Regions from separate parts of the Shewanella sp. MR-4 genome, predicted to be linked through region 2. Evidence: predicted binding sites of a transcription regulator. Region 2 holds the regulator's gene; each other region holds the start of a gene.
What was found. The regulator LexA, encoded in region 2, represses DNA repair genes until DNA is damaged. The targets are predictions, from matches to a motif close to TACTGTATNNNNATACAGTA.

Region 1: the regulator LexA is predicted to act here: its motif matches at 969-988, upstream of recA (recombinase RecA).
Region 3: the regulator LexA is predicted to act here: its motif matches at 1,016-1,035, upstream of SHEWMR4_RS08830 (YebG family protein).

What each region holds. Positions count from the first base shown of each region.
Region 1 covers NC_008321.1:1,320,107-1,322,379, forward strand. Annotated here, with positions in the region: gene mutS (DNA mismatch repair protein MutS) at 1-714, opposite strand, end outside; gene recA (recombinase RecA) at 1,097-2,170, shown strand; gene SHEWMR4_RS05880 (regulatory protein RecX) at 2,188-2,273, shown strand, end outside.
Region 2 covers NC_008321.1:4,526,262-4,528,534, forward strand. Annotated here, with positions in the region: gene plsB (glycerol-3-phosphate 1-O-acyltransferase PlsB) at 1-713, opposite strand, end outside; gene lexA (transcriptional repressor LexA) at 875-1,495, shown strand; gene SHEWMR4_RS19785 (cell division inhibitor SulA) at 1,492-2,004, shown strand.
Region 3 covers NC_008321.1:1,970,958-1,973,230, forward strand. Annotated here, with positions in the region: gene SHEWMR4_RS08820 (paraquat-inducible protein A) at 1-203, opposite strand, end outside; gene SHEWMR4_RS08825 (paraquat-inducible protein A) at 206-841, opposite strand; gene SHEWMR4_RS08830 (YebG family protein) at 1,047-1,346, shown strand; gene SHEWMR4_RS08835 (GAF domain-containing protein) at 1,362-1,820, shown strand; gene proQ (RNA chaperone ProQ) at 2,099-2,273, shown strand, end outside.

The DNA of each region.
Region 1 (2,273 bases), 1.5 Mb from region 2:
CGCTTGTAGCGAAAGCCTGGCATCGGTAATCCCAAAGCCGTGCAAATCCTTAGTGCCAAATTGTGCCAGCAGCAGTTTGATGCTGGTATCGTAATCAAACTCCCACTCTGGGCGGCGACGCTTGCCTTTAAAATGATGCAATAGCTCCATCGCGCCAAAATCTTCGCTATAGAGAATTTCGACCGGATTGGTACGTTGCAGTTCGGCTTCGAGGGACTCTTTTGTCTCTAATTCAGCAATCACGAAGCGGCCGGAAGACACATCGAGGGTAGCGTAGCCAAAACCAACTTTGCCTTGGTAAACCGCGGCTAACAGATTGTCCTGTCTCTCTTGCAATAGGGCTTCGTCGGTCAAGGTACCAGGGGTGACGATACGCACCACTTTTCGCTCAACTGGGCCTTTTGAGGTGGCGGGGTCGCCTATCTGCTCACAGATCGCGACCGATTGACCAATTTGAACCAATTTGGCCAGATAGCCTTCAACCGCATGGTAAGGAATTCCCGCCATCGGGATCGGATCGCCACCACTTTTGCCGCGAGCTGTAAGGGAAATGCCCAATAATTCAGAGGCGCGTTTTGCGTCATCATAGAAGAGTTCATAGAAGTCACCCATACGATAAAACAGCAGCATGTCGTGATGCTCTGCTTTCATGGTCAAATATTGACGCATCATAGGGGTATGTTTTTCTAAATCATCGGTATCTATAGGATTCATTAAATCGTTTTCGTCCGTTATGCCGGCCCAAAGCGGGGAAATAAGTCGTACAGTAATGGGATAAAAAATCAGTGGATATGCACTATTACTGTCTAAAATAAATTGACGCCAATCTTAGCAATAATTTTCTGAAAATTGACCCTTAAACCATGGATATTCACTGATATCCTGACAAATCTGCAGCACGAGTCGGTAAAAGCTTGTCTCAACGGGAAAATTTTCTGACTTAAAAATAAATCATTCACAGGTCTTGATACTGTATGATTGTACAGTATACTAGTCAGCAGATTATGACAAAGAGCCTCGCTTTTTGTATTACCCGCTTTATTAAATTGAATATCACTTTTGACAGTACTGATACTGTCTAGATGAGGGAACAGGAATGAAGGTCGATCCAAACAAAGAGAAAGCACTTGCTGCGGTATTGAGCCAAATTGAAAAGCAATTTGGTAAAGGCTCCATCATGAAGCTGGGCGAAGACCGCTCTATGGATGTTGAGACTATTTCTACTGGTTCACTTTCCCTTGACGTCGCCTTAGGTGCTGGCGGTTTACCAATGGGACGTATCGTTGAGATTTATGGTCCTGAATCATCAGGTAAAACAACGCTAACATTAGAAGTGATTGCCGCCGCTCAGCGGGAAGGTAAAACCTGTGCCTTTATCGACGCCGAGCACGCGCTAGACCCTATCTATGCTAAAAAATTAGGCGTAGATATCGATAACTTACTGTGTTCACAACCCGATACTGGTGAACAAGCCCTTGAGATCTGTGATGCGTTAACCCGCTCTGGCGCAGTAGATGTGATCATCGTTGACTCGGTCGCGGCATTAACACCCAAAGCAGAAATTGAAGGTGAAATCGGTGACTCACATATGGGCTTAGCGGCGCGTATGATGAGCCAAGCGATGCGTAAGTTAGCGGGTAACCTCAAGCAATCGAATACACTGTTAATCTTCATCAACCAAATTCGTATGAAGATTGGTGTGATGTTTGGTAACCCAGAAACCACAACGGGCGGTAACGCGCTGAAATTCTACGCCTCTGTTCGTCTTGATATTCGCCGTACTGGTGCTATCAAAGAAGGCGATGAAGTGGTAGGTAACGAGACGCGCGTTAAAGTGGTTAAAAACAAAGTTGCTGCGCCGTTTAAGCAAGCTGAGTTCCAAATTCTTTACGGTCAAGGTATCAACCGTACCGGTGAATTAGTCGATTTAGGTGTGGCTCATAAACTTATCGAAAAAGCCGGTGCATGGTACAGCTACAAGGGTGACAAGATTGGTCAGGGCCGTGCAAATGCTGGCAAATATTTGACTGAAAACCCAGCGATAGCAGCTGAAATTGATAAAACACTACGTGAGCTATTATTGAGTAACCCTGCAGCCTTGTCATCATCAGCTTCTGATGATGAGAATAGTGAAGGCAATGTTGACTTCGAAACAGGCGAAGTATTCTGAGCCAGTCAGCCCGTCAAATCGCGGTCGCGCTGTTAGCGCGCCGCGACTATTCCCGCCAAGAAATCCGCTCCAAACTGCTCGAAAAAGGCTTTGAGGTCGTAGA
Region 2 (2,273 bases):
GCCGCTTCTTCCTGAATCGCCTTGCGTAAGGATTCGGATTTCAGCAGGGAGTGGAACATTGCCTGACGATTCGGCAGCACAGGCCCTGTCATCACCTTGCGTTGGCGGCGGAAATGTACTCTGGCCACCCGCGCTAGTTTATGGGCAATCCCCATATCGGTGCCGTGTTCATCGGCCATGTAACGCAGCGATACCGCATTAGAAAACTGCACAAAGTTGTGACGACCTAAAAATAAGATCATCAAGCACTTACGTAACCAAGTTGGATTCTCGCGCTCAAGAACAGCTGCCTTCATGGTGTCGTCTTCTTTACCCGGAGTACGGCCCCAATACAGACTGACAGGCACCAGCTGAATATCTAACTCTGGCTTTTCCTTATGGACGGCCAACAGGCGCATAAAACATTCGAGGAATGGCTCATTACTGGCACGCTCGCCAAACAAAGGCTTACGGCCTTCGAGGCAAACGACGCGGGGCGCGACAACGCCATTTACCACGAGCGGCTCATAGGGGCTTGGCAAACCCAGCTTAGTGGTGATTTCGCTTAACGCAGCAATATCACTCAGGGATTCTGTTTTCATTACATAAGCAAGCGGTCTGGACGCGTCCAGATTCAGATCGGCAAAGGGATCCTGCGGCACAACAATAGTGTGCACTAAGTGTTTTTGAATCCAGCGTAATGATTTCAACCAAAGAGAGTCTTGTTTAGGCATTATTCTTATGCAATGTAAGTACGTTCATTAGCCCCATAGAATACCAGATTCTAGGGAATATTCGCTAATACTCTCCAATCGCGTTAAAAAGTGGTTAATACTTGCACTACGAATAATACTGTATATACTAACAGTAACTGTATAGAAAAACAGGAAAGAACATGAGACCGTTGACGCCACGCCAAGCCGAAATTTTAGAGCTGATTAAACGTAATATTGCCGAGACTGGCATGCCACCCACCCGGGCCGAAATCGCCACCCGTTTGGGTTTTAAAAGTGCAAATGCCGCCGAGGAACACCTTAAGGCATTGGCGAAAAAAGGCTGCATCGAGATCATGCCTGGCACTTCCCGCGGGATCCGCCTCCCAGTTGAGGAAGAAGATAACAGCGAATCTGGCTTACCACTAATTGGCCAAGTGGCTGCGGGCGAACCTATCCTCGCCCAAGAGCATGTCGAACAGTATTACCAAGTCGACCCCAGCATGTTCCACCCAGCCGCCGATTTCTTGCTGCGCGTCAGAGGCGACAGTATGAAGAACATCGGCATCCTCGAAGGGGATCTGCTCGCCGTTCATAAAGTACAGCAAGCGCGCAATGGCCAAGTAGTTGTTGCTCGCGTTGACGATGATGTAACAGTTAAACGCTTTGAAAAGAAAGGGAATCTCGTTTATCTACATGCTGAAAATGAAGATTACTCCCCGATTAAAGTCGATTTAAGTTTCCAAAGTCTAACAATTGAAGGGCTCGCCGTAGGGGTGATCCGCAATGGAGATTGGCTATGAACAAACTACTAGGTAATGCCCCGCGTCACCCCGGTTTATGGCTCGATGCGGTACGCGAAACCGATACAGACTGGCAGCATACGCCTATCATCACTATGCCCACCGAGAGCCAAGGGCGCCAAGAGCTAATGCAACTTAGCAAACAATTGGCACAACTGAGCCAACAAGGCCGCTGGGTCGTGCTCATCAACCCACCCAGTATTGGCTACAAACAGTTACTGGCCAGCGCTGGCGTGCGTATGGATCGTGTACTCTTAGTCCATGCGAAAGATGAAGTGGAAACCCTGTGGGCCATGGAAAAAGCCTTAACCAGTGGCACTTCCAGCGCAGTAATTACTTGGATCCACTCACTCGATGCCCGCGATAATCGTCGTTTACAAATTGTGGCCAAGAGCGCCCGCGCCATGGGAATCGTGCTCGAAGGTGTCGTAAATCACTCATCTACGGACGCGACACTCAAGCAACCAGCTCACTTTGCCCAAGGTAGTTTTTTTAGCTCTGTTCATTAAAATTTTTGCACTGCGTATTTAGCCTTGAAAGCCGCCTCACCTGTGAATGTGGGGCTTTTTTTTTGGCAATTTTTCAGACAATTAGAAAAAGAAGTGATCTTGATCAATTTTTAAACAGCAAGTATGTTTGATTCAGGCGAGCATAATATATCGCCCGTTTAGGCAAAAAATATCGACGATTTATCGAATATCTCTTGCCCACAAAAATCGAGAATAATGGGTTTATTCAGCAGTATGTGCCAGTGTGGCTAATACCAGCAGTAACAATA
Region 3 (2,273 bases), 2.2 Mb from region 2:
GTGAGCATTGTAATAGGGTAGAGGTTGGCGGGAACCAACAAAATGGCGGCGGTGATCAGCAGCGCCCAACTCTTTTGTAAGCTGCTGTGATCACGGACATGGAGCTCGGCCTCGCAGCGGCTGCAGTGGCTATTATCACTGCTATTGAGCTGCCTGCACACCCGGCACAAGCACAGGCCTAAGTCTTTTCCCTGTTGCTGCATTTTTAGTGTCGCTCCTGCATGAGAAGACTCCACATATGCTCAATATCGTATTCACGCTGCAAAAACAGGGTGACTAAAAAAAGCATGGTGAAGCAGAAGGTGCCCATACCGAAGTAAATATCCGAGAAATCAGATAACTGAAATGATGACACCAAAAAGCTAATCACATAAATCTCCAGCATGGTGAGCTGGGATAGCAGCCCTTGCAGCTTTAATAACTGTTTGAGGCTGCGGCGCCAAAATGGACTGCTAAGTCCCCATTTGACGATCAAAATCTGGCTAAGGATCGACAGGATCAATAAACCCGGGCCAATCACGGCGGCGGCGAGCACGGCTAATCCCACGACCCAATAACCTTGGTCGAACACCGCAAAGGCGCCCTGAAACACTGTAGTGGTGCGAACACTACCCAAAAAGTGAATTTCGAGTACCGGAAAAAAATTGGCGGGGAAATAGAATACCAGCGCGGTAATACACAGCGCTAACATACCGTTTACTGAGCAGTATGGAGTGTCATAAAGTGCGGTGCTGCAGCGCGGGCATAACGCCCTAACACCCGTAGGTAAGGCGCGCTTTCGAATGGCCAAGTCGCAGGAACGACAGAGGATTACAGAGTTTTCTACTGTATTTTCATGCATATAAAAATATTAAATTAGCCCCAAAGCCATAGAGAGAGCAAATAATCCGCAATAAAACCAAATTATAGGGTGAGATAGCACATTGCTTGACACATCTCGACAACGAAAAGCGTACTCATAATACCAGAATAATCAGAACACTTGCATCACTAGTTCACTTTATGTCATTCTGATTACTGTATATAAAAACAGTGCGAGGGCAGTCATGGCAGTTATTACACAGTTTGTCGTGGTAAGAGAAGGGGTGGAGAAGATGACATTTACATCGAAGAAGGAGGCAGACGCCTACGATAAGATGCTCGACATCGCCGATAACCTCATTCCATTTATTCAAAAAGCGCAGCTCGGAATTGATGAAACCGTGAGCGAACAGCTCGCATTCTATTTTGCTAACAATAAAGATGAGCTGACAAACTTGCTTAAAGGCGTGGTTCAAGTTAATAGTACGCCATCAAAACAAAATGCAGCGAAAAAAACGCCTAAGAAGGACGACGCTGCCGAATAATTTTTTAGGAAGTCTATGAAACCGCAATTTTATGAGTCACTGAATCGTCAAGCACTGGCCTTACTCGAGGGCGAGGATGATTTAGTGGCTGCCATGGCTAACTTTTCTGCTTTTCTAAACGATAACCTAACCGAACTGAACTGGGTGGGTTTTTACGTGATGCGTGGCGAACAGCTGGTGTTAGGTCCTTTCCAAGGTAAAGTGGCCTGTACCCGTATTCCAATGGGTAAGGGCGTGTGCGGTACCGCCGCGCAAACCAATCAGACGCAGCGCGTCGCCGATGTGCATCAATTTGATGGTCATATCGCCTGCGATTCGGCCAGTAATTCTGAAATTGTTATCCCAGTCCGCGCCGATGGTAAGGTTGTGGCCGTGCTGGATATCGATAGTCCTATTTTTGACCGCTTCGATGAAGAAGACCAAAAGGGCTTGGAATTATTGGTAAAAAGCTTCGAAAACTGCCTATTTGCTTAATTTGCGTACAATAACGCATAATTCATAGTCGCAATCGGTGGCGTGCGCCTTATAATAGCGCATGCACTGATAAGGCTTATTTTGAGCACAGCCGAAATAAGCCTGATAGGTTCAGCCGTGAAAAATTGTTAACTTATATTTTTTAACTTTAGTTAACTCGGCGAGAATGCTAATTTGTACTTTGGCTCATATGTGAGCTTAACCAAGATAAACGACTCGTAAGAAGCTGATTTTTATCACCTCGGATTCGATGTCCCTTTTTAACTGTGGAAGTAATGATGGAATCAACAGATAAGTTGACCGACACCAACGCAATTTTGGCGTATTTGTATGAAACATTTCCTTTGTGCTTTATTGCTGAAGGTGAAACTAAGCCATTAAAAATCGGATTGTTTCAAGATTTGGCTGAAAGGTTGGCTGATGATTCTAAAGTCAGTAAAACTCAACTGCGAG